One region of the Arthrobacter sp. ISL-69 genome, then DNA from elsewhere that is predicted to be linked to it. Evidence: predicted binding sites of a transcription regulator. Region 1 holds the regulator's gene; the other holds the start of a gene.

Evidence for each region. Region 1 encodes HrcA, which represses chaperone genes, less so after heat shock. Its sites were predicted from a motif close to TTNGCACTCGNNNNNNNCGAGTGCNAA; they were not measured.
Region 2: the regulator HrcA is predicted to act here: its motif matches at 6,420-6,446, upstream of groES (co-chaperone GroES).

What each region holds. Positions count from the first base shown of each region.
Region 1 is NZ_JAGGPO010000010.1:151,172-160,918, reverse strand. It holds gene lepA (translation elongation factor 4) at 1-1,762, shown strand, start outside; gene hemW (radical SAM family heme chaperone HemW) at 1,799-3,028, shown strand; gene J7I79_RS06110 (DUF4870 domain-containing protein) at 3,064-3,483, opposite strand; gene J7I79_RS06105 (DUF3097 domain-containing protein) at 3,606-4,457, opposite strand; gene hrcA (heat-inducible transcriptional repressor HrcA) at 4,690-5,703, shown strand; gene dnaJ (molecular chaperone DnaJ) at 5,798-6,925, shown strand; gene J7I79_RS06090 (16S rRNA (uracil(1498)-N(3))-methyltransferase) at 6,928-7,704, shown strand; gene J7I79_RS06085 (GerMN domain-containing protein) at 7,749-8,711, opposite strand; gene J7I79_RS06080 (PhoH family protein) at 9,073-9,747, shown strand, end outside.
Region 2 is NZ_JAGGPO010000018.1:271,691-293,917, forward strand. It holds gene tsaD (tRNA (adenosine(37)-N6)-threonylcarbamoyltransferase complex transferase subunit TsaD) at 1-668, shown strand, start outside; gene J7I79_RS13540 (glutamate--cysteine ligase) at 701-1,852, opposite strand; gene J7I79_RS13545 (glycoside hydrolase family 3 N-terminal domain-containing protein) at 1,991-3,697, shown strand; gene J7I79_RS13550 (shikimate 5-dehydrogenase) at 3,836-4,666, shown strand; gene J7I79_RS13555 (class I SAM-dependent methyltransferase) at 4,712-5,956, opposite strand; gene J7I79_RS13560 (hypothetical protein) at 6,012-6,398, shown strand; gene groES (co-chaperone GroES) at 6,606-6,899, shown strand; gene groL (chaperonin GroEL) at 6,984-8,594, shown strand; gene J7I79_RS13575 (dihydrofolate reductase family protein) at 8,947-9,549, opposite strand; gene J7I79_RS13580 (ATP-dependent DNA ligase) at 9,638-11,161, shown strand; gene J7I79_RS13585 (helix-turn-helix transcriptional regulator) at 11,245-12,879, shown strand; gene J7I79_RS13590 (hypothetical protein) at 12,974-13,285, shown strand; gene J7I79_RS13595 (NAD(P)/FAD-dependent oxidoreductase) at 13,336-14,454, shown strand; gene J7I79_RS13600 (DUF389 domain-containing protein) at 14,423-15,391, opposite strand; gene J7I79_RS13605 (acyltransferase family protein) at 15,603-17,678, shown strand; gene J7I79_RS13610 (acyltransferase family protein) at 17,675-19,732, shown strand; gene guaB (IMP dehydrogenase) at 19,959-21,470, shown strand; gene J7I79_RS13620 (ABC transporter ATP-binding protein) at 21,660-22,227, shown strand, end outside.

The DNA.
Region 1 (9,747 bases):
TAAATCCACTCTGGCCGACCGCATGCTGCAGTACACCGGCGTCGTTAAGTCCCGCGACATGAAGGCCCAGTATCTGGACCGTATGGATATCGAACGTGAGCGCGGCATCACCATCAAGTCCCAGGCTGTCCGCATGCCCTGGGAAGTTGACGGCACCAGCTACGCCCTGAACATGATCGACACCCCCGGCCACGTCGACTTCACCTATGAGGTCTCCCGTTCGCTGGCCGCCTGCGAGGGCGCGGTTCTGCTTGTTGACGCGGCCCAGGGCATCGAGGCCCAGACCCTCGCCAACCTGTACCTGGCGATGGAGAACAACCTCACCATCATTCCGGTCCTGAACAAGATCGACCTTCCCGCGGCCCAGCCCGAGAAGTACGCGGCTGAGCTCGCCAGCCTGATCGGCGGCGACCCGGACGAGGTGCTGCGGGTCTCCGGCAAGACCGGCGCGGGCGTCGAGGTCCTCCTGGACAAGATCGTGCGCGACCTGCCGGCCCCGGTGGGCGATCCCAATGCCCCCGCCCGTGCCATGATCTTCGACTCCGTGTACGACACCTACCGCGGCGTGGTCACCTACGTCCGCGTTGTTGACGGCATGCTGCACCCGCGTGAGCGGATCCAGATGATGTCGACCCGCGCCACGCACGAACTCCTCGAAATCGGCGTGAGCTCCCCGGAACCCACGCCTTCGAAGGGCCTGGGCGTCGGCGAAGTGGGTTACCTGATCACCGGTGTGAAGGACGTCCGCCAGTCCAAGGTGGGCGACACCGTCACCAACCTGGCCAAGCCGGCCGCGCAGTCGCTGCCCGGCTATGCCGACGCCAAGCCGATGGTCTTCTCCGGCCTCTACCCGCTGGATGGCACCGACTATCCGGTGCTCCGCGATGCGTTGGAGAAGCTGATGCTCAACGACGCCGCCCTGATCTACGAGCCGGAAACCTCGGCCGCCCTGGGCTTCGGCTTCCGGGTGGGCTTCTTGGGGCTTCTGCACCTGGAAATCACCCGTGAACGGCTCGAACGCGAGTACAACCTGGACCTGATCTCCACAGCACCCAACGTCGAGTACGAGGTGACGCTGGAGGACAAGAAGGTTGTCCACGTCACCAACCCCAGTGAATACCCCACCGGCAAGGTCGCTGAGGTCCGGGAGCCGATGGTGTCCGCCACCATCCTGGCGCCGAATGACTTTGTCGGAGCCATCATGGAACTGTGCCAGAGCCGCCGTGGCATCATGGGCGGCATGGACTACCTGTCCGAGGACCGGGTGGAAATCCGGTACCGCCTGCCGCTGGCTGAAATCGTCTTCGACTTCTTCGACATCCTCAAGTCCAAGACCCGCGGCTACGGCTCGCTTGACTGGAAAGCGGACGGCGACCAGGTTGCCGACCTCGTGAAGGTTGACATCATGCTCCAAGGCGAACAGGTGGACGCCTTCAGCGCCATCACCCACCGGGACAAGGCCTACGCCTACGGTGTGATGATGACCGGCAAGCTGCGCGAGCTCATCCCTCGCCAGCAGTTCGAGGTTCCCATCCAGGCCGCCATCGGGTCCCGGATCATCGCCCGCGAAAGCATCCGCGCCATCCGCAAGGACGTACTGGCCAAATGCTACGGCGGCGATATTTCCCGTAAGCGCAAACTTCTGGAAAAGCAGAAGGAAGGCAAGAAGCGCATGAAGATGGTGGGCCGCGTTGAGGTTCCCCAGGAAGCCTTCATCGCCGCGCTGACCACCGACGAGTCCAAGGACAAGGCCAAGAAGTAGTGACGACAGTGGCCGGCAACACCGGACGCCCCCGCAATGCCTAGCATTCTCCCACTCGGCGACCCCGCGCCGTCGGACGGCCTGCTTCCCGCGCAGGCCGCCGACGGCGCTGCCGGGCGGGGATTCGGGCTGTACGTCCACATCCCCTTCTGTGCCGTCCGCTGCGGATACTGCGACTTCAACACCTACACTGCCACGGAACTCGGCGGCGGGGCGTCCCAGGACGCCTATGCCTCCACGGCTATCGCCGAAGTGGAGTTTGCCGCCAAGGCCTTGCAGGCCAGCGGACTGCCTGACCGCCGGCTGGGCACGGTCTTTTTCGGCGGCGGCACGCCCACGCTGCTGCCCGCGGAGGACCTGGCCCGCATCCTCACCGCTGCTGTTGCGGAATGGGGGCTGGAGCCCGGCGCCGAAGTCACCACCGAAGCAAACCCGGATTCAGTCACCCCGGAGTCCCTCCAGCTGCTGGCTGACGCAGGCTTCAGGCGTGTGTCCTTCGGCATGCAGTCCGCAGTCCCGCATGTGCTGAAGGTACTCGACCGCACCCACACGCCCAGCCGCGTGCCGCAGGTGGTGCAGTGGGCACGGGACGCCGGCCTCGCGGTCAGCCTGGATCTGATCTACGGCACCCCGGGCGAGTCCCTGGAGGACTGGCGGTACTCACTCGAAACCGCCTTGTCCTACGGGCCGGACCACATCAGCGCCTACGCGCTCATCGTCGAGGACGGCACCAAGCTGGCCGCCCAGATCCGCCGCGGCGAAGTTCCCGGAATTGACGACGACGACCACGCCGACAAGTACGAACTCGCGGACGAAATCATCAGCGCCGCCGGCCTCGGCTGGTATGAGGTAAGCAACTGGTCGCGCACGCCGGAACAGGCCTGCCGGCACAACCTGGCGTACTGGCGCGGGGACGACTGGTGGGGGATCGGCCCCGGCGCGCATTCGCACGTCGGAGGCGTCCGCTGGTGGAACGTCAAGCACCCCACTGCCTACGCGGGTAGGCTCGCCGGCGGCGCGTCGCCGGCAGCCGGCAGGGAAACGCTCGACGCCGAAACCCGGAACGTTGAACGGGTCATGCTGGAGGCCAGGCTGAGTAGCGGACTCGAGGTTGCCGGGCTGGGCACGTCGGGACGGCACGCCGTCGCGGGGCTGATCGCCGATGGCCTGGTAGACCCCGTCCTGGCGTTCAAGGGCCGGCTCGTCCTCACCCTCAAGGGCAGGCTCCTCGCCGACGCCGTGGTCAGAAGGATCCTCCCGGACTGAACCGGCTTCGCCCCGTCCGGCCCGGCCTCAGCCGGTTACTTGATCCAGCGCAGGTTGAAGTCGTACCGGTGCGGCTGGCCCCGGTTTACATGGATGCCGGCCGCGACCGAGAAGCAGGTCACGGCGATCCAGATCAGTGTGGCCAGCACCGCGAAGATGTTTCCCACGACCGGAAGCATCACGAGGATGTTGCAGAGGACCGCCGCGATGGTGGGAGGCAGGGTGAAATTCAGTGCTTCCTTGGACTCCTGCGCCGTGAACGGCCCGCGCTCCTTGAAGATCAGGTAGATCAGCAGCGACGGGATACATCCAAGAATGCCGCCGAAGTGGGCGAGCGTTGCCCACTGCCGGTCCTCGTTGGCCGTCAGCGGCAGTGCGTTGGCGGGGACACCATGATACTGGGGCTGGCCATGGCCGGCCTGGTTGTCCCTTTGTTCACGTGCGTCTTCTGCCACGGTTTCGTCCTTCGGATTGCAGTGGTGCGGTGGTTCCCGGAAAGCGGACGCTGCCACAACAGCAACAACCGCCGTATCAAGAATACTGGGTCCGGGGTGCATTCGGAGAGTCCAACAGCCCCTTACGGCACGGTGAGGAAGTCGATGACCTCTTCCACCCGGCCCAGCAGGGACGGTTCCAGGTCTGCGTAGCTGCGGACGGCCCCCAGCAGCTTCTGCCAGCCCAGGCCAATGTCTTCCTTTGTCTCGTGGGGCCAGCCGAAAGCCGTCAGGATTCCGGTTTTCCAGTCGATGCCCCGCGGAACAACCGGCCAGGCGTCAATGCCGAGCACGGCGGGCCGGATCGCCTGCCACACATCCACGTAGGGGTGGCCGACGATCAGCACGTTGCCCGCGGCGCCGGGGGACGCCATGACGGCGTCGGCGATCCGCGACTCCTTAGAGTTGGCAACGAGGTGGTCCACCAGCACACCCAGCCGCCGGCCGGGTCCCGGCCGGAACGCGGCAACCGCCGCCGTGAGGTCGTCGATGCCGTGCAAAGGCTCGACGACGATGCCCTCCACGCGGAGGTCGTCACCCCAGACCTTTTCCACGAGTTCGGCGTCGTGCTTGCCTTCCACCCAGATGCGGCTTGCCTTGGCCACCTGCGCGCGCTGGCCGGCCACCCGCACCGACCCGGAGGCCGTCCGGTTGGATCCGGCAGGGGATGCCTGCGCGCGGGGAGCGGGCGGCATCAGCCGGATGGGCAGACCCTCCAGGAGGAACCCGTAGCCGAGGCGGAAGGTGCGCGACTTGCCGCGCCGGTCCTCCAGGGCCACAACATGCATGCCGCCCGACTTCTCCACCCTCGTGACAGCGCCCACCCAGCCGGACTGCACGTCTTCGAGCACCATGCCACGTTCAACCGGAACTTCGGGAAGCTCGGATTTCCGGGGCGCCGTGATGTCCTGCGGGCCCCAGTTCTGGTACGACATCCGATACACACTGCCTTGCACTTGGAGGAGGGAACCAGGGCGGCCGTGCCTTCATTTATCTGCACGTCCGGTTCCGCGCCGGAGTTTCGCCCGGAGCGGTACCAATGCTAACAACGCGGCGACTCATATTAGACTGGTTAGCACTTAGACATGACGAGTGCTAACCAGTGACGGGATATGCGCCTGGCGCAATGCCGGGCCGTGGCCCGGGAAAGCCGATCGGAGGTGGAGAATGAGCGAACCACGCAAGCTTGAAGTACTGCGCGCCATCGTGGAGGACTACGTCCATTCCCGCGAACCCGTGGGCTCCAAGGCGCTGGTGGAAAGGCACCATCTGGGTGTCTCCAGTGCCACCATCCGCAACGACATGGCAGCGTTGGAGGACGAGGGCCTGATCACGGCGCCGCATACCAGCGCCGGCCGCATCCCCACGGACAAGGGCTACCGGCTCTTCGTTGACCAGATCTCCGCGGTCAAGCCGCTGTCGCAGGCAGAACGGCGGGCCATCCAGACCCTGCTGGAAGGGTCGGACGACCTGGACGATGTCCTGGAACGCACTGTGCGGCTGCTGTCGCAGCTGACCAACCAGGTGGCCGTGGTGCAGTATCCACACCTTAGCCGTGCCATGGTGCGGCACATCGAGTTCGTGCTGCTGGCACCGCGGCAGGTCCTGATCGTGCTGATTGCGGACACCGGAAAAGTCGAACAGCGGGTCATAGACGTCGGGCAGGACCTCGGCGATGACGCCCTCGGCGGCCTTCGCACACGGTTCCTGAAGAGCCTTTCCGGCACACCGCTGAGCCTTCTCCCGCAGGCGCTGCCCGCCGTCGTCGCCGCGTGTGAACCGTCACGCCGGCATGCCGCCCAGGCGCTGGCGCGAGGCCTGGACGCCCTGGCCAACAGCACCCGCGAGGAGCGGATGGTCATGGCCGGAACCGCCAACCTCGCACGATCCAATGTTGACTTCCCGCTGAGCATCGGCCCGGTCCTCGAGGCACTCGAAGAACAGGTGGTCATGCTCCGCCTGCTCAGCGAAATGGCGGAGGACCCCCGCGGCGTCACCGTCAGCATCGGCCGCGAGAATCCGTACGACGGACTCGCCGAAGCCTCGGTGGTGGCTACCGGCTACGGCCCAGGCTCCAGTGCCAAGGTTGGCGTCCTTGGCCCCACCCGGATGGACTATCCCACCACCATGGCCGCGGTCCGTGCCGTGGCACGCTACCTTTCCAGGATCCTCGGACCTTGACCGGTCCTTCATCAGCCAACCAGGCCTCCGTGTCCCGTCTTGCGGGGTGCGGCAGCAGCATCACAGGCAGTACAACCAGGAAGAGATACGAACTTTGAGCAGCCACTACGACGTTCTTGGAGTCTCACCCGAAGCGACGGGCGAAGAGATCAAGAAAGCCTACCGAAAGCTTGCGCGAACCCTGCACCCGGACGTTAACCCCGGCGAGGATGCCTCGGACCGCTTCAAGGCTGTCACGCACGCCTATGAAGTGCTGTCCGACCCGCAGAAACGCCGTGTCTACGACACCACCGGCAACGAGAACGGCACGGACAACGGCTTCGGCGGTGCCGGCTACTCGGGCCAGGGCTTCGCCTTCCAGGACATCTTCGACACGTTCTTCGGAGCGGGCGGCTCAGCCGGGCCCGCTTCGCGCGTCCGCCGCGGCCAGGACGCCCTCATCAGTGTCCGCATCGACCTTCGCGACGCCGTCTTCGGCGTCAACAAGAAGCTTGAGGTCGACACTGCCGTAACGTGCCCCACCTGCGAGGGTTCCTGCTGCCAGCCCGGAACCCACCCCGAGCGCTGCGACATCTGCGGCGGCAGCGGCCAGGTACAGCGGGCGGTCCGCTCCATCCTGGGCCAGGTCATGACGGCCGCCCCCTGCGGCTCCTGCGAAGGCTTCGGAACCGTCATCAAGGATCCCTGCAACGAGTGCAACGGGCAGGGCCGCATCCGCAGCCGCCGTTCGCTGACGGTCAAGGTCCCTGCCGGCGTAGCCACCGGAACCCGCATCCAGCTGGGCGGCCAGGGCGAAGCCGGGCCTGCCGGCGGCCCCTCCGGCGACCTGTACGTGGAGATCCGGGTCAACAATGACGCCACCTACGTGCGTGACGGCGACGACCTTCACGCCACCCTGCACATCCCGATGACCGCCGCAGCCCTGGGCACCGAACTCAGCCTGGACACGTTCGACGGACAGCAGGAAATCGACGTCAAGGCGGGCACCCAGTCCGGTGAGGTCATCACCCTGCGCGGGCTCGGCGTCACCCATCTCCGGGGCTACGGCCGCGGCGACTTGAAGGTCCACCTGCAGGTCGAGACCCCGGCCAAGCTTGATGCCGCACAGGAAGACCTCCTTCGGCAGCTGGCCAAACTCCGGGGCGAGCAGTACACCGAGGGGAAACTCACCGCCAGCGGCGGTGTGTTCGCCAAGCTGCGGGACCGGTTCGGTAACCTGTAGCGGTGAGCAACCCGGTCTTTTTCGCAACCCCAGGAGCACTGGACCAGCAGGTTCCCGGGTCGCAGTACGTCCTTCAGGGCGCCGAAGCCCGGCATGCCGTCACCGTCAAGCGGATTTCCGTAGGGGAATCCGTTGACATAGCCGACGGCGCCGGCAAAAGGCTGACCGGGACCGTCGCCGCCGTCGGCCAGGGCGAGCTGACCGTGGAGTGCGCGGCGCTCGAAACCGAAGAGCGCCCGGACCTGCGCCTCGTCCTGGTTCAGGCGCTGGCCAAGGGCGACCGCGACGAACTTGCCGCTGAGACCGCCACCGAACTGGGAATCGATGCGGTCATCCCGTGGCAATCGGAACGCTCCATCGTCCGGTGGAAAGGTGAGCGGGCCGCCAAGGCGCATGCCAAGTGGCAGTCCGTGGTGACTGCAGCGGCCAAACAGGCGCGCCGGGCCTGGATTCCCGAGGTCCGTGCCGCCGTCGACGGTGCAGGTTTGCAGGCCGCCGTCTCCGCGGCGGACCTGGCCATCATCCTCCATGAGGATGCCGTACGGCCGCTCCGCGCGGTTCTGGAGTCCTGGCGCGACGGCGACAGCATGACGGGCGGTCCGGGGCCGCGTGAAATCCTGCTCATCGTCGGGCCGGAAGGCGGAATCAGTCCGCGGGAGGTCACCAAGCTGTGCAGCGCCGGTGCGGTGACGGCGCTGCTGGGCCACCACGTACTCAGGTCTTCCACTGCGGGACCGGCCGCCACGGTACTCGCCAGCGATATCCTGGGACGCTGGTAACGGCGTCCGCTGAATCAGGCGTGTTGCCCTGAAACGCTCAGCTGCTACTCAACCGTGAAGCCGCGCGTGTCCACGTTCATTTCGCGGTCGGGCGTCCCGGGGTCGATCTGGGAAACGCGGACTTCATAGTTTCCCGGTGCGAGGTTGACGTTCAGGGAGAAGAGCCCGGACTGCGTCGCCTCGGCCGAGGCCGTGACGTCTCCGCTCAGATAGGCCGCCTTGTCGGTGCTGCCTTCGACCTTCAGGATCTTCCACCGGAGCTTGGCCCCGGGGAGCGTGCTTCGTCCGCTGATTTTGACGCTGCCGTCAGCAACGCCCACACCTTCCTGTGGATCAATGATCCAGACCGGCGCCACCATGCCTGCGCCGCGTGGAGTAGGCGCACCCAGCCTGACGTGGTTGAACGCGAGGTAATCAGTGTGGCCGTCGACGAGGATCACCACCTGGATCTGCTGGCCGGAGTCCACTAGCCCCGAGCTCGCACCGGCAGCCGTCGCTGTGTACACCAGCTGCTGGATGGCCCGCTTTGCCATGTCTTCGTCGAGATTGCTGTTGAAGGCATCCGGCGAGACATCCACCGTGATCACGTTCTTGCCGGAGATTGAGGTGGCAAGCTTCTTCGGGTTCTGCCACGGGGTGAAGAAATCCGGATCCAGCGGCTTCTGCGACATCATCGAACGCAGCGCCCGCGTGACAGGGTTTTCCTGCTCGGGGACCTCCCGGAATTCACGGTAAAGGAAGACGTTTTCGTTGCTGCGGCCGATCCAGTACACAGGAGCCTTGTTCGAAGCCTGCGTGGTCTCCAGCGGAGCACTCGTGCTGGGAACGCCGGCCGTGGCGGACCCGGTCATGGCCTGGGGCGTGCTGGCCGCGGTCGTTTCGGGCGGCTGCGGAGTGGCCACACAGCCGGAGAGCACCATGGCGGCGGGCAGCACAAACAGGAGCGCTGCGGAACGTGCCCGACTGCCTCCCGCTGTGTTCCGGCGTCGTGGATTCCAGATCTCCATGGTGCTTCCGGGTTCCTCCGCCCTGTCCGTGTAAACGTTTTTGTGTCGCACTCTGCAATGGATTCCAGCATTACATGGAGTCTCCGGCCCTCCGCGGCGTTTACGGACGGTCGGCCGAACTGCAACGGGAACGATATGAGGCCGATACGAAGTTGATACCTAATTACGGGAACCTGCAACGAAACGGTTGCAGGCCGCACGCCGGACGGCACTGGTCCGCGGTCCCCGCGCGGTGTACTGGCGTAAGATGGAAGGACTCGGCCCGGCACGGAGCCCGACGCTGACGCAGCGAAGGCGAACTGATGAGGCAGAGCGACAAATTTCCTAACTGGAGGGGACCAGAGGCCCGCAGGCCGGCACCATGACTGAAGCAACAAACGGAAGGCCCCGGTTCAGCTCCGGTGAGCGCACCACAGGTGAATTTCCCCATAGTCTTCCCGGTGTCCGGACGGAGGTGGTCATTTTTGACAACTCCGAACAGATGGTTCAGTCCCTGGGCAGCCACGACGAGGCCCTCCGTTTCATTGAGGAACAGTTCCCGGCAGTCGACTTCCATGTCCGCGGCAACGAACTGGCCATCAGCGGCCCCTCCGCGGACGTTCCCCGGATCATGCGCCTCCTCCACGAAGTGCGGGGGCTCGTAGACCGGGGAACGGTCATCACGCCGGCAGTCCTCCAACAGCTTGCGACCCTGCTCCGGAGCCAGTCGCTCCAAAACCCGGTTGAGGTGCTGACCTACAACATCCTGTCCAGCCGCGGCAAGACGATCAGGCCGAAGACGCTGAACCAGAAGAACTACGTGGACGCGATCGACGCCAACACAGTGATCTTTGGAATCGGCCCCGCCGGTACCGGAAAGACCTTCCTTGCCATGGCCAAAGCTGTCCAGGCCCTGCAGCAGAAGGAAGTCAGCCGCATTATCCTCACCCGGCCCGCTGTCGAGGCCGGCGAACGGCTGGGCTTCCTGCCCGGGACCCTCAGTGACAAGATCGACCCCTACCTGCGGCCGCTTTACGACGCCCTCCACGACATGATG
Region 2 (22,227 bases), on a different contig from region 1:
TGGGCGCCCTGCTGGTCTCCGGCGGGCACACCGAAATCCTCCGGATCAGGAGCATCACCGACGACGTCGAGCTCCTGGGGTCCACGATCGACGACGCTGCCGGGGAAGCCTACGACAAGGTGGCACGCCTCCTGGGGCTCGGCTATCCGGGCGGACCGGCCATCGACAAACTCGCCCGGACCGGCAACGCGAAAGCCATCCGGTTCCCGCGCGGACTGACGCAGCCCAAGTACATGGGCACTGCGGAGGAACCCGGCCCCCACCGCTACGACTGGTCCTTCAGCGGACTGAAGACCGCCGTCGCCCGCTGCGTGGAACAGTTCGAGGCCCGCGGGGAAGAGGTGCCGGTCGCGGACATCGCGGCTGCCTTCCAGGAGGCAGTGGTGGACGTCATCACGTCCAAGGCGGTGCTCGCCTGCAAGGAAAACGGCATCACCGAAGTCCTGTTGGGGGGCGGCGTCGCGGCAAATTCGCGGCTGCGGCAGCTCACCGAACAGCGGTGCAGCGCGGCCGGGATCAGGCTGACCGTCCCGCCGCTCGAGCTCTGCACCGACAACGGTGCCATGGTGGCCGCCCTGGGGGCCCAGCTGGTCATGGCGGGAATCGACCCCAGCGGGATCGGCTTCGCCCCGGATTCGTCCATGCCGGTCACCACGGTTTCGGCGTAGTCCCGGGCAGGGCCGAATGGAGGCGCTGCGCCTCAGGCGGTGGGGCCGTTCCGCATCTGCCCGACGAGGTCGAGCACCACGGCCTGGAGGTTGCCGCCGTGCTCCGCGGCCACCCGGCGCTGCCGCTGGTAGCCGGCTCCACGGCTGATGATCTTTTCGACGTCGGCGAGTTCGTCCGAGCAGCCGAGTTTCGCGGCCACGGGTTCGAGCCGGTTCAGGATTTCTAGCAGGTGCTCGGTGACCAGCTTCTCGTTGCCCTGGGCATCGAGGATGATGATCGCCTCGAGGCCGTACCGGGCCGCGCGCCATTTGTTCTCCTGGACGTGCCAGGGCGGCATGGTGGGAATCGTGCCGCCGTTGTCCAGCGTGGTGGAGAATTCGTCCACCAGGCACTGGGTCAGGGCTGCGATGGCGCCGACCTCCTCCAGGGTGGCCAGGCCGTCGCAAATGCGCATTTCGATGGTGCCGAGGTTGGGGACCGGGCGAATGTCCCAGCGGATCTCGGAGATGGTGTCAATCACTCCGGTGGTGAACATGTCCTCGACGTAGGACTCGTACTCTGCCCAGCTGGAGAACTGGAATGGCAGGCCGGCAGTGGGAAGCTGCTGGAACATCAGGGCACGGTGGGACGCATAGCCGGTGTCCTCGCCGCCCCAGAACGGGCTGGACGCGGACAGCGCCTGGAAGTGCGGGAAGTAGTTCACCAGGCCGTCCAGCACCGGCAGGACCTTGTCACGGCTGTCCAGGCCGACGTGCACGTGGACTCCGTAAATCACCATCTGGCGGCCCCACCACTGCGTGCGGTCGATCAGCTTGGCGTAGCGGGCCTTGTCCGTCACCGGCTGCAGCTGGGGAGGGCTGAAAGGGTGGCTTCCGGCGGAGAAGACTTCGACGCCCATGGGGTCGGTGACTTCCCGGACTGCCGCCAAGGAACTGCTGAGGTCGGCTTTGGCCTGGGCCACCGTTTCGCAGATGCCGGTGACGAGTTCCACGGTGTTCAGCAGGAGTTCCTGCTTGATGTGGGGGTGTTCGTCATCCTCATTAAGCTCGGGATGATTGGCCGCCACACCGCGGAGCACCTCATTGGCTACCGAGGCCAGCTCGCCCGTCTGCGCGTTGACCAGGGCCAGCTCCCATTCCACACCAAGAGTTGATTGCCTGGATGAAGCGAAATCAATCTTCATGTGGTCCCTTCACTGTTCCGCCGTCACCTGCCGAAGCCGCCTGCGGGCGGGCAACGGGTGGTTCAAGTCTAGTGCAGGGGTAGCATCGAGGTGATGGCTTGGACTCAGGGACGCAGTGAAAGTGCTCACAGGAACACAGTGACCAAAACAGCAGCCAAAAAAGCAGCCACTCTGGCGGTGACGGCGGCAGTGCTTGCATCCGTCTCCTGCACCGGTGTGCCCGCTCCGTCCGGTTCCGGAACGTCGCCGGAAACTGCGTCGGCAGCGCCGTCGGGGAGCGCCACCCGCTCCGGCCCCGCTGTTTCGGGCCGCCCGGCAACCCCGAAACCTTCCACGCCGGCCCCGGGGGAGCGGCAACTGGGCTGGGGCCCGCAGCAGAAGGACGAAGACGCGGCGCGCGCAGCCGTCGCGAAAATGAGCGTTGAACAAAAGGCCGGACAGGTGCTGATGCCGTTCTTCGCCGGCACCGACTTCGCAGCCCACGCCGCCACCATGGAACGGCTGCACCTCGGCGGATCAATCGTCATGGGCGATAACGTGCCGCGCGCCGCCGACGGCACCGTGGACACCGCCGCCATGGCGGCTGGACTGGCCCGCCTGCAGAAAGCGGCCAGGGCGGACGGGCGCACCTGGCCGGCCATCTTGGGTGTGGACCAGGAGGGCGGCGTGGTGGCCAGGCTCCGCGCTCCCTTGACGGAATGGCCGGCTCCCATGAGCTACGGCGCCGGAGCCAACCTCGCGCTGGCAACCGACGCCGGCAAGGCGTTGGCTTCCGAGCTGGCCGGGCTGGGATTCAACGCGGACTTCGCGCCTGCCACTGATGTCACCGCCGGGCCGCAGGATCCTACCATCGGCGCCAGGTCAATGTCCGGGAACGCGGACGCGGCGGCCAGCCTGGGCGTTGGCTTTGCCCAGGGGATGCTCTCGGCCGGGCTTCTGCCCTCGGCCAAGCACTTTCCCGGGCACGGTTCCGTAGCCGTCGATTCGCATGAGAGCCTGCCCGTGCAGAAGGCCACGGTGGAGCAACTCCGGGCGAAGGACTGGAAACCGTTCCAGGCCGCGATCGATGCCGGCCTGCCGATGATCATGACTGGCCACATTTCCGTCCCGGCTTTGGAGCCGGGAATTCCGGCGTCGCTGTCCAAATCGAGCTACGCGGCCCTGCGCGGCATGGGCTTCAAAGGCGTTGCCGTAACGGACGCGCTCAACATGGGCGCGGTGCAAAAGCAGTTCCCCGATGAATCAGCCGCACCGCGGGCGCTGGCCGCGGGTGCGGACCTGCTGCTGATGCCCGGGGACGTGGCAGCGGCGCACGCGGCAGTGGTCAGTGCCGTCAAATCCGGCACGCTGCCTCTGCCGCGCCTGGAGGAGGCGGCCCAGCGGGTGGTGACGATGATGATGTGGCGCGCCCGGACCCCTGCACCGGAGGGCGCCGCGCCGGGCAGCGGTTCCGCCCTCTCCCAGCGGGTTTCCGCAGCGGCAGTCACCGTCCTTGCCGGACCGTGCCGGGGTGCGATGGTGCCCGGCAGCGTCCGGCTGGTCGGAGGCAGTGAACAGGACCGGGCACGTTTTGTCCAGGCCGCGCGTGCGGCCGGTATCACCGTCGGCGCAGGCCCGCTTGTGACCCTCATCGGCTACGAAGAGCCGCCGGCCCAAGGCGATGTTGTGGTGGCCCTCGATGCGCCGTGGTCATTGGCGGGCTCGGCAGCGCCGGCCAAGGTGGCACTGTACGGCCGCAGCCAGGAAGCCTTCAACGCCCTGGCTGCCGTGCTGGCGGGAAAGGCGACCGCCCCCGGAAAGCTGCCTGTCGCCGTCGGCCCCTTCGCCCCCGGCAGCGGTTGCTGAGCAACGCTGCCCGGCTGCGCAACAGGCCCGGCTGCGTACTAATCCCGGCCGCGTAATAGTGCCGTCCCGTCCGTCTTAGTTCGCGACCTGCCCCGTCCTTAAGGGGGATCTGCGGCAGCCGGGCGTTTAATGGACCACGTGCCAATTCTGAATAAAGACATGACCCTGTGCATCTCCCTCTCGGCCCGGCCGAGCAACAACGGAACCCGTTTCCACAACCATCTGTATGAGCAGCTGGGCCTGAACTGGATCTACAAGGCCTTCGCGCCCACGGACCTGGCGCAGGCCATCGCCGGCGTCAGGGGCCTGGGCATCCGGGGCTGCGCTGTGTCCATGCCGTACAAGGAAGACGTCATTGCGCTGGTTGACGTCATGGACCCCTCGGCCAAAGCGATCGACTCGGTGAACACGATCGTGAACGACGGCGGCCGCCTCACGGCGTACAACACCGACTACACGGCGATCGAGCAGCTGCTGCAGCGCAACGCCGTGCCCGCCCACCACTCGGTGCTGCTCAAGGGTTCCGGCGGCATGGCCAAAGCCACCGCCGCCGCCCTCCGCGACGCAGGATTCCGGGACGTCACCATCATCGCCCGCAACGAATCATCCGGTAAGCCGCTCGCGGATCTCTACGGGTTCAAGTGGAGCCCCGAGCTTCCCGCGGCGGAGGCGGGCGGCACGGCGGACATGATAATCAACGTGACGCCGGTGGGGATGGCGGGCGGTCCGGATGTCGATTCGCAGTCCTTCCCGCCGGAGGCGGTGGACGCCGCGCAGGTGGTTTTCGACGTCGTTGCGCTGCCCGCCGAGACGCCCCTCATCAGGGCAGCCCGTGCTGCCGGCAAGACGGTCATCACCGGCGCAGAAGTAGCCACCATCCAGGCCCTGGAGCAGTTTGTGCTGTACACCGGCGTCCGGCCCACCGACGAGCAAGTCCGGGCGGCAGAAGACTTCATGCGGGCGCAGTAACAGAGAAGGCCCGGTACCGGAGAGGGCCCGGCAACAGGCAGCGGGCTAGGCGCCGGGCTGTACCGGCTCCACCGAGATGGCCACCCGGTCCTCGCCGATCCTGGTGAGGACCAGTGTGGCTGACTTTTTGCCTTTGGACCCCTTGCCGCTGTTTTTGCCCCCGGCGAGAAGCTGCTTGCGGAGTTCTTCCGGGGTGACCGACGTGCCCCGCTTCTTGATGTCCAGCACGCCGATGTTGTGCTGCTTCACCCAGGCCTTGAGGGCCTTGACGTTGAAGGGCATGACCTCCAGGACCCGGTAGGCCCTGGCAAACGGCGTATCCACGAGCTCGGGCGCGCAGATGTACGCGATGTGTTCGTCCAGGAGGTGGCCGCCGAGCCGGGCCGCCACGTCCGCCACGAGGCCGGCCCGGATGACGGCGCCGTCAGGTTCGTAGAGGTAGCCCTCCACCGGGCCCACGGGGGCGACGGGGCCGGCGTCGAACTCTTCTGCGCTGGTGATTTCTGCGGCGCCTTGCGGCCCGAGGAGAAGCGCAGCCCGCCGGATGCCCGGCCGGCTGACCGCGTTGAACCACAATGTCACCTCGGTGACGTCGCCGCCCACGGAAACCCACTGCGCCTCGCAGCCTGCCGGGACGGAATCATGCGGAATGCCCGGTCCCATCTTCACGCCCACTGCCCGTCCCGACCCTGCAAGGGATTCCACGAAGGACAGCGGCGGGGAGAATTCCTCCGGATCCCAGATTCGCCGCGTCCCGGAGCTGGAGGTGGTGCGGCGGGCCGGATCCAGCCAGACGCCGTCCACGCCGTCGAGGGGAACGGAGGTGGCGTCGGAGTGAACCACGCTGGCGTGCGGGAAGGGAATCAGGTTCATGGTGGCGCAGGCGGCAGTGGTCTCGTCCATTTCCACGGCGGTGACCCTGATGTCCATCGAGGCCAGTGCCATGGAATCGGCACCGAGCCCGCAGCCGAGATCGGCCACATGTTCAATTCCGGCGGTCGCGAACCGTTCCGCGTGCCTGGCCGCGACGTTGAGTCGCGTGGCCTGCTCCAGCCCCGCCTGCGTGAAAATCATCTGGCGGGCAAATTCGCCGAACTTGGCTTCAGCCTTGGTCCGCAGCCGGGACTGGGTGAGGACCGCCGAAACCAGGGCGGGGGAGTGGCCGGCCTTCCGGAGTGATTCATTGAGCCGGAACGCATCGTCCTCCCGGTACGGCCCCAGCGAGGCCAGCAGCTCCCAGCCTTCGCTGGTCAGGAGCGGGGCGATCAGGTCCTGCGGTGCGTCAGCCATGTCATCAAGCCTAATCGAGGCGGCGGACACGCACGGTGCGGATAGTGTGGGCAGCATGGAAGACAGTGCAGGGCCGCAGCCGGAGAGTAATGACCACCAACACCAAACGGGCCTTGCGAAGTACGCCAGGCCGGCGCTGATCGCCGGTTCCGCCATCGCCGTAGTCTGCCTGGCGCTCCTGGTGATCATTTTCGTCCTGGATTCCTTCAACGCGACCGTGTACTCGGTGGGCGGCAAGAACATCCAGGACGCCACCGACGAGGCGCGGCAAATCCGCGAGTCGTACACTGCCGTCCGCGCGGGCGGACTGGTGTTCCTGATTGCCTCGGTGGTCACGGCGCTCGCCGCCGCCGTCGTGCTTTACCGGAACCGCAACATTACGGGAGACGACGACACGGACGACGGCGACGACGTCGACTTTGAGGACCTGGCAGGGCGCTAACCGTTCACCGGGGACGAAATTCTGGCACTCGCCTTGACCGAGTGCTAACCACTTACATAGAGTCATCATTAGCACTCTCCCTAGGAGGGTGCTAACACATGGAGAACTGCCAGCCACGCTGCTGCCGGCACCGCGACGACGGTTTGCACGCCGAGGCGCAACAGTTTTCCAGTCCATGAATTTACTGACGTAGAAGGAGAGGTCCGAGTGTCGGTCTCTATTAAGCCTCTTGAGGATCGTATTGTTGTCCGCCCGCTCGAAGCCGAGCAGACCACGGCTTCCGGCCTGGTTATCCCGGACTCCGCGCAGGAGAAGCCGCAGGAAGGCGAAGTTGTCGCAGTAGGCCCCGGCCGCTTCGAAGACGGCAACCGTGTTCCGGTCGACGTAGCCGTCGGCGACGTTGTTATCTACTCGAAGTACGGCGGAACCGAAGTCAAGACCGGCGGCACCGAGTACCTCGTGCTGTCCGCCCGCGACGTTCTGGCGATCGTCGTAAAGTAACTCTTGGACCCCCGCGCCGCCGATCGTCTGATGCATGTCTGACAGATCAGCTGCGCGGGGTTTCTGTCTTGAAAGGACAAAACCATGGCAAAGCAGCTTGCGTTTAACGACGCTGCCCGCCGGTCGCTTGAAGCCGGCATCGACAAGCTCGCCAACACGGTCAAGGTGACGCTCGGCCCGCGCGGCCGCAACGTCGTGCTGGACAAGAAGTGGGGCGCTCCCACCATCACGAACGACGGCGTGACCATCGCCCGTGAAGTCGAACTGGATGACCCGTTCGAAAACCTTGGCGCACAGCTGGCCAAGGAAGTCGCCACCAAGACCAACGATGTTGCCGGTGACGGCACCACCACGGCCACCGTCCTGGCACAGGCACTGGTCAAGGAAGGCCTGCGCAACGTTGCGGCTGGCGCCGCTCCGGGCCAGATCAAGCGCGGCATCGAGGTTTCAGTGGAAGCCGTTGCTGCCCGCCTGCTCGAGAACGCCCGCCCGGTCGAAGGCACCCAGGTCGCCAACGTCGCCGCCATTTCGGCACAGAGCGACGAGATCGGCGAGCTCCTGGCCGAGGCTTTCGGCAAGGTCGGCAAGGATGGTGTGATCACCATCGAGGAGTCCTCCACCACGCAGACCGAACTGGTCCTCACCGAGGGCATGCAGTTCGACAAGGGCTACCTGTCCCCGTACTTCGTCACCGACGCGGAACGCCAGGAAGCTGTCCTTGAAGACGCCCTCATCCTGATCAACCAGGGCAAGATCTCCTCGGTGCAGGACTTCCTGCCGCTGCTGGAGAAGGCGCTGCAGAGCTCCAAGCCGCTGTTCATCATTGCCGAAGACGTCGACGGCGAGGCACTGTCCACGCTGATCGTCAACCGCATCCGCGGCACCCTGAACGTCGTTGCCGTCAAGGCTCCGGGCTTCGGTGACCGCCGCAAGGCAATGCTGCAGGACATCGCCACCCTCACCGGTGCACAGGTTGTCTCCCCGGAACTGGGCCTCAGCCTGGACTCCGTTGGCCTTGAGGTGCTGGGTACGGCCCGCCGCATCACGGTCACCAAGGACAACACCACCATCGTTGATGGTGCCGGATCGGCAGAGGACGTTGCGGCACGGGTTGCCCAGCTGCGCGCCGAGCTGACCCGCACCGACTCCGACTGGGACAAGGAAAAGCTGCAGGAGCGCCTGGCCAAGCTGGCCGGCGGCATCGGTGTGATCAAGGTCGGCGCAGCCACCGAGGTTGAGCTGAAGGAAAAGAAGCACCGCATCGAGGACGCCGTGTCCTCCACCCGCGCTGCCCTCGAAGAAGGCATCGTTGCCGGTGGCGGTTCCGCCCTCATCCACGCCCTGAAGGCACTGGACGAGGACCCTGCCGTCACGGCGCTCGAAGGTGATGCAGCAGCAGCTGTGGGCATCGTGCGCCGCGCACTGGTCCAGCCTGTGCGCTGGATCGCCCAGAACGCCGGCTTTGACGGCTATGTCGTCGCTGCCAAGGTCGCGGAATCCGCCATCCACCACGGCTTCAACGCCAAGACCGGCGAATACGAAGACCTCATCGCTGCCGGAGTCATCGACCCCGTCAAGGTGACGCGCGCAGCCCTCCGCAACGCCGCCTCCATCGCAGCGCTGGTTCTCACCACCGAGACCCTCGTTGTCGAAAAGCCGGCCGACGAGGACGAGCACGCAGGCCACCAGCACTAGCTTGTAGCCGCCGTCTTCCTCACCTGTGCGAACAAAGAACCGGTCCAGCGTTGCTGGGCCGGTTCTTTGCGTCCCGGGTGCGCGGGACGTCGCCTACCTTTTGACCGCGTAGCGCACGTGCGTGGCGAACGTCGAGCCCGGACACGAAGGTAAAACCGGACGCAGCCGCCGGCTGGTCCCGCAGGCGGTGTGTGAGCACGAACAGCGTCCGCCGTCGTAGGTCCATGGACCACCCATCACCCAGTAGTGCAGGCGCTCTCCGCGCCCTTGCCCAGGCCGTAGTCGGGCCCGTCCTCGGGGCCGGTGATGTAGCCGTCAACCGACGTGGTGATGGCTGCGATGACCTTGCCCATTACGTGGCCCCCATTTCCTGCGTTTCCACGTCGCCCGCACGCTCGTAGACCAGCGAAACCGCTCCCTTCGGGAAGGTGCGCGCCGGCTCGGTGAGGCGGAAGGAAGCGGGGATCGTGCCGGCGTCGAACAGGCGTTTGCCCTGGCCCAGGGTGACCGGATAGAGCCAGAAGTGGAGGCGGTCGATCACATCCGCCGCCAGCAGTGAGCGAATGAGGACGCCGCTGCCGAACATGTGCACCTGGCCGTACTCCTCGCGAAGCCGTCCTGCGGAGGCGGCATCCGGCAGCACCGTAGTGCCGGCCCAGCCGGGATCAGTCAGGCTGCTGGAGACCACGAACTTCGGCACCCGGTTGAGCGTGCCGCCGATGTCGTCGGACTGGTGGGGCCAATATGCAGCGAAGATATCGTAGGTCTTCCGGCCGAGCAGCAGGGCATCGATGTTGCTGATCTCGGACTCGATGGCCGCCTCAGCCTCGTTGTCGGATACCGGCGCCTGCCAGCCCCCGAAAGCGAAGCCACCCTCAGTGTCCTCTTCGCGGCCGCCGGGCCCCTGGTAGACGCCGTCGAGGGTGATGAACAGGTTCGCGACGATGATTCCCATGCGTTCATTCTCGAACTGTGGTCCGGAACTGTCCAGCGCCGCCGGCCGGATCCGTGTTCGGCGCCGGCAGGCGTGGCAGACTGGTCCCATGCTGCTCGAGGAGCTCGTGAGGACCACGGATGCCGTCGCGTCCACCCGCTCACGGCTCGCGAAGGTCGATGCATTGGCAGGCCTGCTGCGCCGGCTCGAGCCCGCAGACATCGCAGCGGCCGTCGGCCTGCTCATCGCCAGGCCGCGGCAGGGCCGGGTGGGGGTCGGCTGGCGCGGTATGGCAGCAGCCATGGGTGAGCCGGCCGGCGAGCCGAGCCTTACGGTCGCGGATCTCGACGCTGCTTTGGATCGGCTGCTCGGCACGGCAGGCGCCGGATCGGCCGCCGAGCGCGCCGCGGCTCTTAAATTGCTCACTGCCGCCGCCACCGAGCGCGAACAGGCATTCATCGCCGGCGTGCTGCTCGGCGAACTGCGAACCGGTGCGCTGGAGGGGGTGCTGACGGATGCCATCGCCCGCGCCGCCGATCGGCCCATCGACGCCGTGCGCCGCGCCGCGATGCTCTCCGGCGACCTCGGCGGAACCGCCCTGCTGGCCATCACGGGCACGGCCGCAGAGCTTGACGCCGTGGGCCTCGTCGTGGGCCGTCCCGTGCAGCCCATGCTCGCGTCAACCGCGGCAAGTACCAGCGCGGCGCTGGAGATCACGGGGAAGGCGTCCGTGGAATACAAGCTCGACGGCGCGCGCATCCAGGTGCACCGCGCCGGCGACGAAGTACGCATCTTTACACGCACACTTGCGGAGGTGACCCACCGGCTGCCCGAGGTGGTGGCAGTAGTGCGCAGCCTTCCGGTGCACGATGTGATCCTCGACGGCGAGACCCTCGCCCTCGATGAGGACGGCGGCCCGCGGCCCTTCCAGGAAACCATGTCCCGGTTCGGGGCGGACGCGGCACGCACCACCGTGCTGCATCCATGGTTCTTCGACGTACTGCACCTTGACGGCCGGAACCTCCTCGACGAGCCGCTGTCCACGCGCATCGGCGTGCTGGAACGTATCGCCCCGGGGCACCGGATCCCCGGGGAGATCACGGTGGATCCGGACGTGGCTGAACGAGTGTCGCGGGATGCGCTCGACGCGGGGCACGAGGGAGTGGTGGTCAAGGCGGTCGGATCGGCCTACGGCGCCGGCCGGCGCGGTTCCAACTGGGTCAAGGTGAAACCCGTGCTCACCTATGACCTGGTGGTGCTTGCCTGCGAGTGGGGGTCAGGACGGCGCACGGGGCTGCTGTCGAACCTGCACCTCGGAGCCCTCGACCCGGCCGGTGAGTTCGGCGAACCCGGCGGCTACGTGATGGTGGGCAAGACCTTCAAGGGCCTCACCGACGCGCTGCTGCGGTGGCAGACCGGGAGGTTCCAGGAACTTGAGGTGCGGCGCACTGCGGGGACCGTCTGGCTGGAGCCCATCACCGTCGTCGAAATAGCAATTGACGGCGTGCAGAACTCCCCGCGCTATCCGGGCGGCATTGCCCTTCGGTTCGCACGCGTCAAGCGCTACCGTGACGACAAGACGGCGGCAGAGGCAGACACCATCCAGACACTGCGCACGCTGCTGCGTTCGTAGCACCGGCGGTCCGCTTGTGCCGGTTCTCCGGCGGGCGTACCGTGACGCTTAACCGGCCGGGCGGGTGGTATCAGGAGGCCAGCATGTCAGCCGAGACGGACATCGACCGGGGCAGGTCAGCATTTCAGGAGCATCGCTGGACCGAAGCCCGGAGGCGCTTCCGCGACGCAGATGAGCGCGGCGGGCTGCCGGCTGCCGACCTTGAACGGCTGGCTACTGCCGAGATCCTGACTGGTGCCGGCACCACGGGGCTGGACACCCTGACCCGCTCCCACGAGGAGTACCTGGTGATGGGCGATGTCGAAAGCGCCGCACGCTGCGCGGGCTGGATGGGCATGCAACTGATGTTCTTCGGGGAACAGGCCCGGGCCGGAGGGTGGTTTGCCCGCGGCCAGCGCCTCGTGGATGAAATGGCCGAGCCTGGCGCCGTGCAGGGCCTCCTGCTCCTCCCGGAGGGCCTGGGCAAACTTTACGGCGGTGATCCGGCGGGCGCCTTGCATGCCTTCTCCCGCGTGGCTGAATTCGGCCAGCGGTTCCACGACAGAGACCTGTCTGCACTGGGCCTCCTCGGCACGGCCCAGGCCACCCTGATGCTTGGCCATCCTGACAAAGGACTCAAGATGTTCGACGAGGTGATGGTGGCCGTGACGGCCGGTGAGCTCTCGGCGATTCCGTCAGGGATTATCTACTGCGCAGTCATCGGCAACTGCCACCTGGCCTTCGACCTGGAGAGGGCGCTGGAATGGACGGCGGCCCTGGACCGCTGGTGTAGTGCACGCCCTGACATGGTGTCCTTCAGCGGCCAGTGCCAGGCACACCGCGCCGAACTCTTTATGCTGCATGGGGCGTGGGACGAGGCGCTGATGGCAGCCGGGGCAGCGCAGGGACTCTCCGTCAAGGGAGACCCGCAAGCACTTTACGGCGCCTACTACCAGCAGGGCGAGGTGGAACGGCTTAGTGGAAAACTGGACGACGCCGAAGCGTCCTACAAGCAGGCAGCCCGGACCGGCTACGAGCCGCAGCCGGGCCTAGCACTCCTTTGGCTGGCCCGGGGAAATGCGCACCAGGCCCAAGCGATGATCCGGCGGGCGGCTGACGCGGCCGACCTCGCTACCCGCCGGAACATGCTGCCGGCACTGGTGGAGATCGAACTGGCTGCGTCCGATCCGGAAGCCGCGCGGCGAGGCGTTCAGGAGCTGGAGGTCATGGCCCGCGAATGCCCTACCTCCATGGTCCGTGCCTTTGCCGGCCAGGCGGTGGGCGCTCTCCGTCTCGCAACCGGCGATGCCGCGGCAGCCACGCAACCCTTGCGGGAGGCCTGGCGGTTGTGGCTTGAACTCGGCGTTCCCTATGAGGCCGCCCGCTGCCGCGTGCTGATCGGCTCCGCGTGCCGCGCCCTCGGCGATGAAACGTCGGCCCTGATGGACTTTGAAGCGGCGCAGGCGGAATTACTGGAACTGGGCGCAGCGCCTGCTGCCGCCTGGGCGGCCGCCCTGACGCGCGAAGGAAACAGCGGCGCCAAGGGACCGCTGTCCCCGCGGGAAACCGAAGTGCTGCGGCTCGTGGCCTCGGGCCAGGGAAATCGTGCCATCGCCGCAGAGCTGTATCTCAGCGAAAAAACCGTGGCCCGGCACATCAGCAACATCTTCCTGAAGCTGGGGCTGTCCTCACGGGCGGCGGCTACCAGATACGCCTTCGAGCACGGGCTCGCCGGATGACGGCGAACTGCACAAAATCACCCATCGGCGTCCGCTGCAGAATTGCATAATTTAGCCGACGCGGGCCATGGGCCCCCGCCCGTAGCCTCAAAACATGAACCTTCCCGTCCTGGCCGGCACGTTCTCGACCGTGCTGTTCGCCCTTGGAATGTTGCCGATGCTCCTCAAGGCGGCGCGGACCAAGGACCTGGCGTCGTACAGCCTCAGCAACCTGGTCCTGAGCAACGTGGCCAACGCTGTCCATTCCGTCTACGTGTTCCACCTGCCGGCCGGGCCGATCTGGCTGCTCCACGCGGTATACGTAGTTGCATCCGCACTGATGCTCGTGTGGTGGCTGCGCTACAGGAACGTACGGCCCGGTCCGGATGGAGGGCGGCCGGGAATCAGCGGGGCGCCCGCCAACTGACGGGACGGTTCATCGAATGAATCCGCAGCGCCTGAACAGGAGGCACCACAATGAACAACAGGAACGACGACGGCGGGGCACGCGAGGTACTCGACACCCTGGTCATCGGAGGGGGACAGGCCGGCCTTGCCATGGGGCACTACCTCAAGCGCCAGGACCGGAGATTCCTGATCCTGGACGCGAATGCGCGAATCGGCGACGCCTGGCGGCAGCGCTGGGACACCCTGAGGCTGTTCACACCGGCGAAGTACGACGGCCTGCCCGGTTTGCCGTTTCCGGGAGACCGGCTGTCCTTCCCAACCAAGGACGAGCTCGCGGACTACCTTGAAGCCTACGCCGCCGCTTTTGACCTCCCGGTTCGCAGCGGCATCCGGGTCGAGAGGCTCTGGCGCGAACAGGGACGGTACGTGGCGGCCTCGGACGGCCGCCGGTGGGAAGCCGGCAACGTCGTTGTGGCCACCGGCAGCACCCAGGCGCCCAGGCTGCCGGACTTTGCGGCAGAGCTTGCGCCGTCCATAATCCAACTGCACTCCAGCGAATACCGGAATCCGGGCCAGCTCCAGGACGGCCGTGTCCTCATTGTGGGGCTGGGAAACTCGGGAGCGGAAATTGCCCTTGAAGTCAGCCGGACGCACCCCACGGTGATCGCGGGCAAGCCGGGCGGCGAGCTGCCGGTGCGGCACGGACGGGCCGCGGCGCGCTTCGCCCTCCCCGTGGTGCGTTTCCTCGGGCTCCATGTGCTCACGCTTGACACTCCGATTGGCCGCAAGGCGGCACCACACAAGCTGACCCATGCCGACCCCCTGATCAGGACCAAGAGCAAAGACCTGGCTGCCGCCGGCGTCGAGTTCGTCCCGAGGGTCACCGGTGTGCAGGACGGACAGCCCGTTGTGGCAGGCAGCCCCCTTAATGATGTGTCCAACGTGATCTGGTGCACCGGCTACCGTGAATCGTTCGACTGGATCGAGCCGCGGGTGTTCGACGGCGGCGGGCGGCCCAGACAGCACCGCGGCGTCGCGACCGACATGCCCGGGCTGTTCTTCCTGGGCGAGGAATTCATGTACGCCGCGGTTTCGGCGACCCTCCCCGGTTCATGCCGGGACGCCCGATACCTGGCCGGGAAGATCCGGCCGCCGGCTAGCCTCGGGCACGCAGCGCCTGGTTCCTGAGCCGCCGGGCCATGCTCTCCGGCAGCCGCCTGGTGATCATGCGATAGAAGATCAGCACGGCCAGAGCCGAAGCCACGATTCCCACCAGGTTCAGCAGCAGCTGAACCGCCGATCCTGCCGCTTTCTGGTATTCGCCCAGGACGAGCGCAACTGCCACAAAGCCTGCAGCGGGAACCGTGGTCACGGAAATGAAGACCCCGACCAGGGCGGCCGAGCGGCGGCTGATCAGCGAGAGCATCCCGGCGGCGCCGGCCAGTACGGCAACGATCAGCGAGTAGGGGCCGGGATGGTAGATGAACTCGACGGCGGACCCGGTGTCGAGGGCATTGGCGGGAAAGAGCCCCAGCGGCACCGAAAGCCAGGCGCTCAGGGCAGCCAGGAGCATGGCTACCGGGAAACCGACGCCCAACGCCAGGGCGGCACTCCGACCCAGCTTCCATTTGCGCTGGGCCAGCGCGACTGCCAGGGCTGCGAGTGGCCCGAACTCCGGCCCGACCGCCATGGCCCCGACAATGGCGATGGTCGAATTCGTGACGATGCCAATGGCGGCCAGCTGGGTTGCCAGGACAAGGAACGCCAAGTAGCTCCACGTGAGGCGCGCATCCTCTCCCGTCTGGCGGGTCACCTCGTCCCAGATCACGGCGTCGGCCCCGTCGCCGGGTGCTGCGGCTTCGGCCTGGTCGGCACGCCGGGAGAGCACCAGCTCCGGCATGGAGATGGAAATGGAACCCAGCTCCTGAGCCTTCAGGACATGCAGCTTTTCGAGCAGCTCCTCCACCGATTCCCTGGCGAGGTGGACCACCACCACATCGCCGGGCGGCTGGATGGACGCGCCTTTGTGGACGGCCACTTCCGCCGTCCCGGTTTGCTGTGTGCAGCTTTCCACCACAAGGTCCGAGAGCTCCGCGGGTATGCAGATGCGCACCTGAACGATCATGTTGGCCACTCCTCAGTGTTGCCGGCTTCACGGTCCGGCCTCGCACCAGCCTAGTTTCCGGACCGGCCGACGGCCGGAGCACTGCTCTGGAAACTCCCAGCTTGCAGTGACTTAATGGGAGGCGGGGCTCCTTCGCTGCGCCGGCGATTGGCGATGAACATTACGATTCGGTAACATGGACGCTTTGTCTATCCGCTTGAGGGGTTTTTCTATGTCTGTAGCGAGAGCCCTAGCCTCGCCGCGCCGCAATGGCGCCGGCGTTGAGCCGAACCGAAAATCAAAGTTCCGGCCCGAAATCCAGGGCCTGCGTTCCCTGGCCGTACTGATGGTGGTCAGCTACCACGTCTGGTTTGGCCGGGTGTCGGGCGGCGTTGATGTGTTCCTGCTCATCTCTGCCTTCCTCATGACGCTGCAGTTCGTAGGCAAGTACGAGCAGGGCCGGCCGATGGCCTTGCTCAAGCACTGGCTGCACCTTTTCCGGCGCCTTTTGCCGGCAGCCGTCACGGCCATAACCGCCACCCTGGCGGCGAGCTACGTTCTCCTGCCGCGCACCCGCTGGCTGGACATCATGGACCAGGCCTGGGCGTCCCTCTTCTACTATGAAAACGCATTGCTCCAGGCGCGTGCCGTCGACTACTACGCGACTGACCACAGCCTGGCCAGCCCGTTCCAGCACTTCTGGTCCCTGTCCATCCAGGGCCAGGTCTTCATTCTTTGGCCGCTGGCGTTTGCCGGCGCCGCACTCCTCGCCAAACGGTTCCGGCTGCACTACCGCATCCTGCTCTGCTACATCTTCGCCGGGGTCTTCCTGGTGTCCCTCACCTACTCGATCGTCTTCACCATCACCAACCAGGCGCAGGCCTACTTCGACACCGGTGCGCGCCTGTGGGAATTCGCGCTCGGTACCCTCGTGGCGCTGATTCTGCCCGGCCTTCGCATTCCCCGGACGGGACGCATCATCATGGGCTGGGTGGGCATCCTGGCCATGCTCAGCTGCGGAATCCTGCTCAACGTCCAGGCGGCCTTCCCTGGCGTTGCCGCGCTCTGGCCAACGCTCGCGGCGGCCAGCGTTATCGCCGCAGGACAAACCGGAAGCCGGTTCGGTGTGGACAGGATCCTGAGCACCGGCCCGCTTGTCCGGCTCGGGGACAACTCCTACGCCCTGTACCTGTGGCATTGGCCAGTCCTGGTCATCGCCCTCGCCGCAACGGGGCGCGACCACGCCGGACCCCTCTCCGGTGCCGTCATCATCGTCGTGTCGATGGGGCTGGCGTACCTCACCACCCGCTTTGTCGAGAAGCCGTGGCGGGAGTGGAAATGGCCCGAGGTCAACCGCCGCCGCGCAGCTGTCTCGGTGGCCGCGTGCCTGCTCATCGTTGTGGTCCCCCTGACCGGAGTCCAGATGCAGCAGCATTTCGCGGCCGAGGCGGCGCAGGCCGCTGCCCAGCGGAACAACCCGGGCGCGCAGGCGTTGATTCCCGGGTTTGTTGACAAGAGTGACAGCGACGCCACGATACTGCCTGCCGCGGAGCAGCTGCCCGTGGACTGGGCAACTCTCTCCGGCCCCTGCACGGGTGCGCTGGAGCCTGCCGACGATGCAGTCCGGAACACATGCAGCCAAAGCCGGGAATCCGACGACTCGTCGAAATCCGTTCTGGTGCTGGGCGATTCGCACGCGCAGCAGTGGCTCGCAGCCATCGCAGCCGTCGGGGAACAAAAAGATTGGACCGTCTACGCGATGCTCAAGGGCGGATGCCAGGTCCAGCCGTCGACAGATGATTTCCGTGCAACGAACCCGGACTGCGCCGCCTACAACGATGCGGTGCAGGAGCAGATTGCCAAGAACCCTCCCGACGCCATCATGCTGGTCGGAACGGCAGCGGCGCCTTCGTCCCCTGCCGAAGTCCTCACCCCCGGGCTCGAGGAACTGGCCACAACATGGACGGGTCAGGGCATCGACGTGGTTGCCATCCGGGACAATCCACGGTTCGACTTCAACATGGCCGACTGCGTGGTGACGAAAGGCAAAGACAGCCCGGATTGCCGGCCTGCCCAGGCCAACCTGCTGGCCACCGAGAGTCCGTTTGCACCACTGGAGGGAAAAGTCCGCGGCATGACCTTTATGGACATGACCGACCTGATCTGTGACGGCACCAATTGCCCGGGAGTCGTCGGAAACACCTTTGTCTATTTGGACAACAATCACCTCAGCCGCACGTACGTCGCCAGCATGTCATCCGCATTCGGGGATCGGCTGTTGGCGGCAACCGGCTGGAAGGAACAATGACGGCGCAAACACTGACGGAAACTAACAACGCCAGCGGCGACAAGGCGGCCAGGAAGGAGTACCGCCCGGAGGTCCAGGGCCTTCGGGCCCTCGCCGTGCTGATGGTGGTCACGTACCACGTCTGGCTGGGCCGGGTATCCGGGGGCGTGGACATCTTCCTGCTCATCTCCGCTTTCCTGCTTACGCTCTCGTTCGTCCGCAAGGTGGAAAACGGCAGCCCCCTCAAGCTGGTCAGCCACTGGCTGCACCTCTTCAAGCGGCTGCTGCCGGCCGCCGTCGTGGTTATTCTGGGAGTCCTCATCGGGACGTGGGCCATCCTGCCCCAAAGCCGCTGGCCGGACGTCCTGGACGAGGCATGGGCCTCCCTGCTCTACCGGCAGAACTGGCTGCTCGCGGACTCGGCCGTCGACTACTACGCCCAGGACCACTCGGGCGCGAGCCCGCTCCAGCATTTCTGGTCGCTGTCCATCCAGGGGCAGGTCTTCATTCTGTGGCCGCTCGTGTTTGCGGGAGTGGCCGTGCTGCACCGGGTCCTCCGCCGGCCGGCCGTCAGCTACCGGCTGCTCCTGGCCGTTGCCTTCGGGGCGATCTTTGCCGTGTCGCTTGCCTACTCCATTGACCAGACCGCCACGAACCAGGCCTACGCCTACTTCGACACCCGGACCAGGCTGTGGGAATTCGCGCTGGGCTCACTCCTCGCGTTGGCGCTGCCCTACCTGAAGCCCGGAAAAATCGTCCGGGTCATCCTGGGCTGGACAGGCGTCGCGGCCATGGTCTCCTGCGGCCTGCTGCTGACCGTGGACCGGTCCTTTCCCGGGTTCGTGGCGCTGTGGCCCACCTTGGCGGCCGCCGCCATCATCGTGGCCGGCCAGAGCGGCAGCCGCTTCGGCGCCGACCGCCTGCTGAGCTGGAAACCGCTTGTGTCCCTCGGCGACAACTCCTACGCGCTGTACCTCTGGCATTGGCCGCTGCTGGTCCTTGCCCTCGCCGGCACCGGAATTGTGGCACCCAACCTCGTCCAGGGCCTCGCGATCGTGGCCGCTTCCGTGGTCATGGCCGTCCTCACCACCCGCTTTGTGGAGAAGCCCCTGCGTGAATGGCACTGGCCGCAGCGGCGGATCTGGCGCAACGCCGTCGTGATTGTGGCCTGCGGCGCGCTGCTCGCCGGGCCGGTGTCCCTGTGGCAGACCAACCTGACTGCCGAGGAAGCCGCCGCCGCCGCGCAGCCCAGGGAACTGACTCCCGGCGCCGCAGCCCTGGCCCCGGAAAACGCGGGTAAGCCGACGCCGGAAGCGAAGATCATCCCGGCGCCTGCTGCCATGAAGGATGAGTGGGCGGATATCGACGGGCTGTGCACGGACGGCAACGTGCCCAGTGATCCGCTGCTGTCCGGCTGCCTGCAGAACAGCAAACCCGAAGTTGTCACCAAACGGATCGTAGTGCTTGGCGATTCGCACGCGCAGCAGTACATGGCCGCGCTGGGCCCGATCGCCAAGGAGCACGGCTGGGAAGTGGTCACCCTCCTAAAGGGCAGCTGCCGCTTCGGCGCAGAGTCGGCCGAGCGGGACGCGGAGTGCAATGCCTTCAACAAGGCCAGCGCGGAATATGTGCTTGAGCACAAGCCGGACGCGGTGTTCACCGTTGCGTCACAGACGCACGTGGAGGCGCCGTTCGAAACGGAAGTGCCGGGTTACCTTGAGGGCATCAAACCGTTCACCGACGCCGGCATGGACGTCGTGGGAGTCCGGGACAACCCGCGCTTCGGTTTCAACATGCCGGAGTGCGTACAGAAGAGGGGCGCCGCCGCGGAGGAGTGCAATCCGCCGCTCAGTGAATCGCTCGCCGGCTCGTCACCGCTGGACGAATACCGCGGCAAGGTGGACGGCCTCCACCTGATGGACCTGAGCGACTTCATCTGCGCGGACGGCATTTGTCCGGCCGTGGTGGGCAACGTATACGTCTACAAGGATGACAACCATCTGACCAAGACGTACGTGCAGAGCATGATTCCCATGTTCGAGAAGCGGCTGCTCGCCGCCACCGGCTGGACCTGAGCCGGCGGGCACCCCGCCGGAGCCGGGGCCGGCGGGTGCGGTTCCTCACATTACCGCCGCGGAATATGGGGATCGCCGCCGAGGTTCTAGAATTTATTCAATACTTCCGCACGAACGTAGCAACCCCCGCACGAAATTCTGCACAGGCCAGTCCCGTAATGACGGGCTGGTCATCAGTTGCAACCCCTACCCGTGAACCCCAGAAATTAAGGTAAGAGGCGCACTCATGACCCAGCCCGAACACAACCCGTTCGGCTTCATCGGCCTGACCTACGACGACGTCCTGCTCCTGCCCGGACACACCAACGTCATCCCGTCAGAGGCAGACACGTCCTCGCGCATTTCCAAGCGCATCTCCGTCCAGACACCGCTGCTCTCCGCGGCCATGGACACCGTCACGGAGTCCCGGATGGCCATCGCCATGGCCCGCCAGGGCGGCCTCGGCGTGGTTCACCGCAACCTGTCCATCCAGGACCAGGCCGACCAGGTTGACCGCGTGAAGCGCAGCGAGTCCGGGATGATCACCAACCCGCTGACCATCGGGCCGGAAGCGACGCTGGCCGAGCTGGACGAGATCTGCTCGCACTACCGCGTCTCCGGCCTGCCCGTTGTGGACGAGGGCATGCGGCTGCTGGGCATCGTCACCAACCGCGACACCCGCTTCGTGCCGGAAGCGGATTTCCCGATCCGCCTGGTCAGCGATGTCATGACCAAGATGCCCCTGGTCACCGGGCACGTGGGCATCAGCCGCGAGGAGGCCTCGCACAAGCTGGCCACCAACAAGATTGAAAAACTTCCCCTTGTGGACGAGCAGGGCCGGCTCAAGGGCCTCATCACCACCAAGGACTTCACCAAGGCGGAGCAGTACCCGCTGGCCACGAAGGACGACGAAGGCCGGCTGCGCGTCGGCGCCGCCATCGGCTTCTTCGGTGACGGCTGGGAACGTGCCATGGCCCTCATCGACGCCGGTGTGGATGCCCTGTTCGTGGACACCGCCAACGGGCACTCCCAGGGCGTGCTGGACATGATCCGCCGCCTGAAGTCCGATCCCGTGGCGGCGCACGTGGACATCATCGGCGGCCAGGCCGCCACCCGCGAGGGTGCGCAGGCGCTGATCGACGCCGGTGCCGACGGCATCAAGGTGGGCGTGGGCCCGGGCTCCATCTGCACCACCCGCGTTGTGGCGGGTGTGGGCGTCCCGCAGATCACCGCCATCTACGAGTCCGCTAAGGCGGCCATCCCGGCCGGCGTTCCGCTGATTGCCGACGGCGGCCTCCAGTACTCGGGCGACATCGGCAAGGCGCTGGTTGCCGGCGCCGACACCGTGATGCTCGGATCCCTGCTGGCCGGCTGTGACGAATCACCCGGCGAGCTGATCTTCGTCAACGGCAAGCAGTTCAAGAGCTACCGCGGCATGGGATCCCTCGGGGCCATGCAGACGCGCGGCAAGAACACGTCCTACTCCAAGGACCGTTACTTCCAGGCGGACGTGTCCGGCGACGACAAGCTGATCCCGGAAGGCATCGAAGGCCGCGTCGCCTACCGCGGCCCGCTGGCATCAGTTGCCTACCAGCTGGTCGGCGGCCTCCGCCAGACCATGTTCTACACCGGCGCTCCGACCGTGGCCGAGCTGAAGGCACGGGGCAAGTTCGTCCGCATCACGCCGGCCGGACTCAAGGAATCGCACCCGCACGACATCCAGATGACGGTTGAAGCTCCGAACTACGGTTCACGTTAAGAACACTGTTCAAGCGGGCCATGGGGAACTGTCCCCATGGCCCGCTTTGTGTCTGCGCCTGTATCGTCGGCCGTGACCGCGGGGATTCCACGCTGACTGCATGGGGGATGCGTGACAACCCGAGTACGAGTACGGCGAGAAGTACTGACCCTGCCGCCCGGCCAGGGCGTGCGGAACTAGGCTGTAGTCATGCCCGAACCACGCCATCCCGCAGAACTGAGCCCCAAGCGGGATCCCAAGCGAAAACTCGCTGTGAGGCCCTACGCCCGGGCAGTGGCACAGGTGCTGCGGGTCAGCTTCCGTGCCTCGCCGGCCGCCGTCGTGATGAAGGTGGTCGGCTCGCTGATCTCGGCGCTGCTGCCCTTGGTCACCACCTACTTTGCTGCGCTGACCACCACCGCCCTGGCCGCCGCTTATTCCGGTGATGCCGCTGCCGGCCAGCAGGCAATCATCTACGTCATCATCACAGCCGCCCTGGGCCTGTTCTGGGGCGCTTTCAGCAGTGTGGACCGCTACATCCAGCAGCTCATGAGCTTCAAGGTGGGGGCGATTGTCGGCGACCAGATGTATGAGCGCTTCCTCGCCCTCGAATTCTGGCGCTACGACGACAAGGAGACGGTTGACCTCTACGACCGCGCCAAGAGGTTCTCCGATTCCTATGCCAGGGTCCTGGACCGGATCGCCGCGATCTTCACGCAACTGGTCTCCGTGATCCTGGCGGTCGGGGCGCTCCTGCTGGTGAGCTGGTGGATCGCCG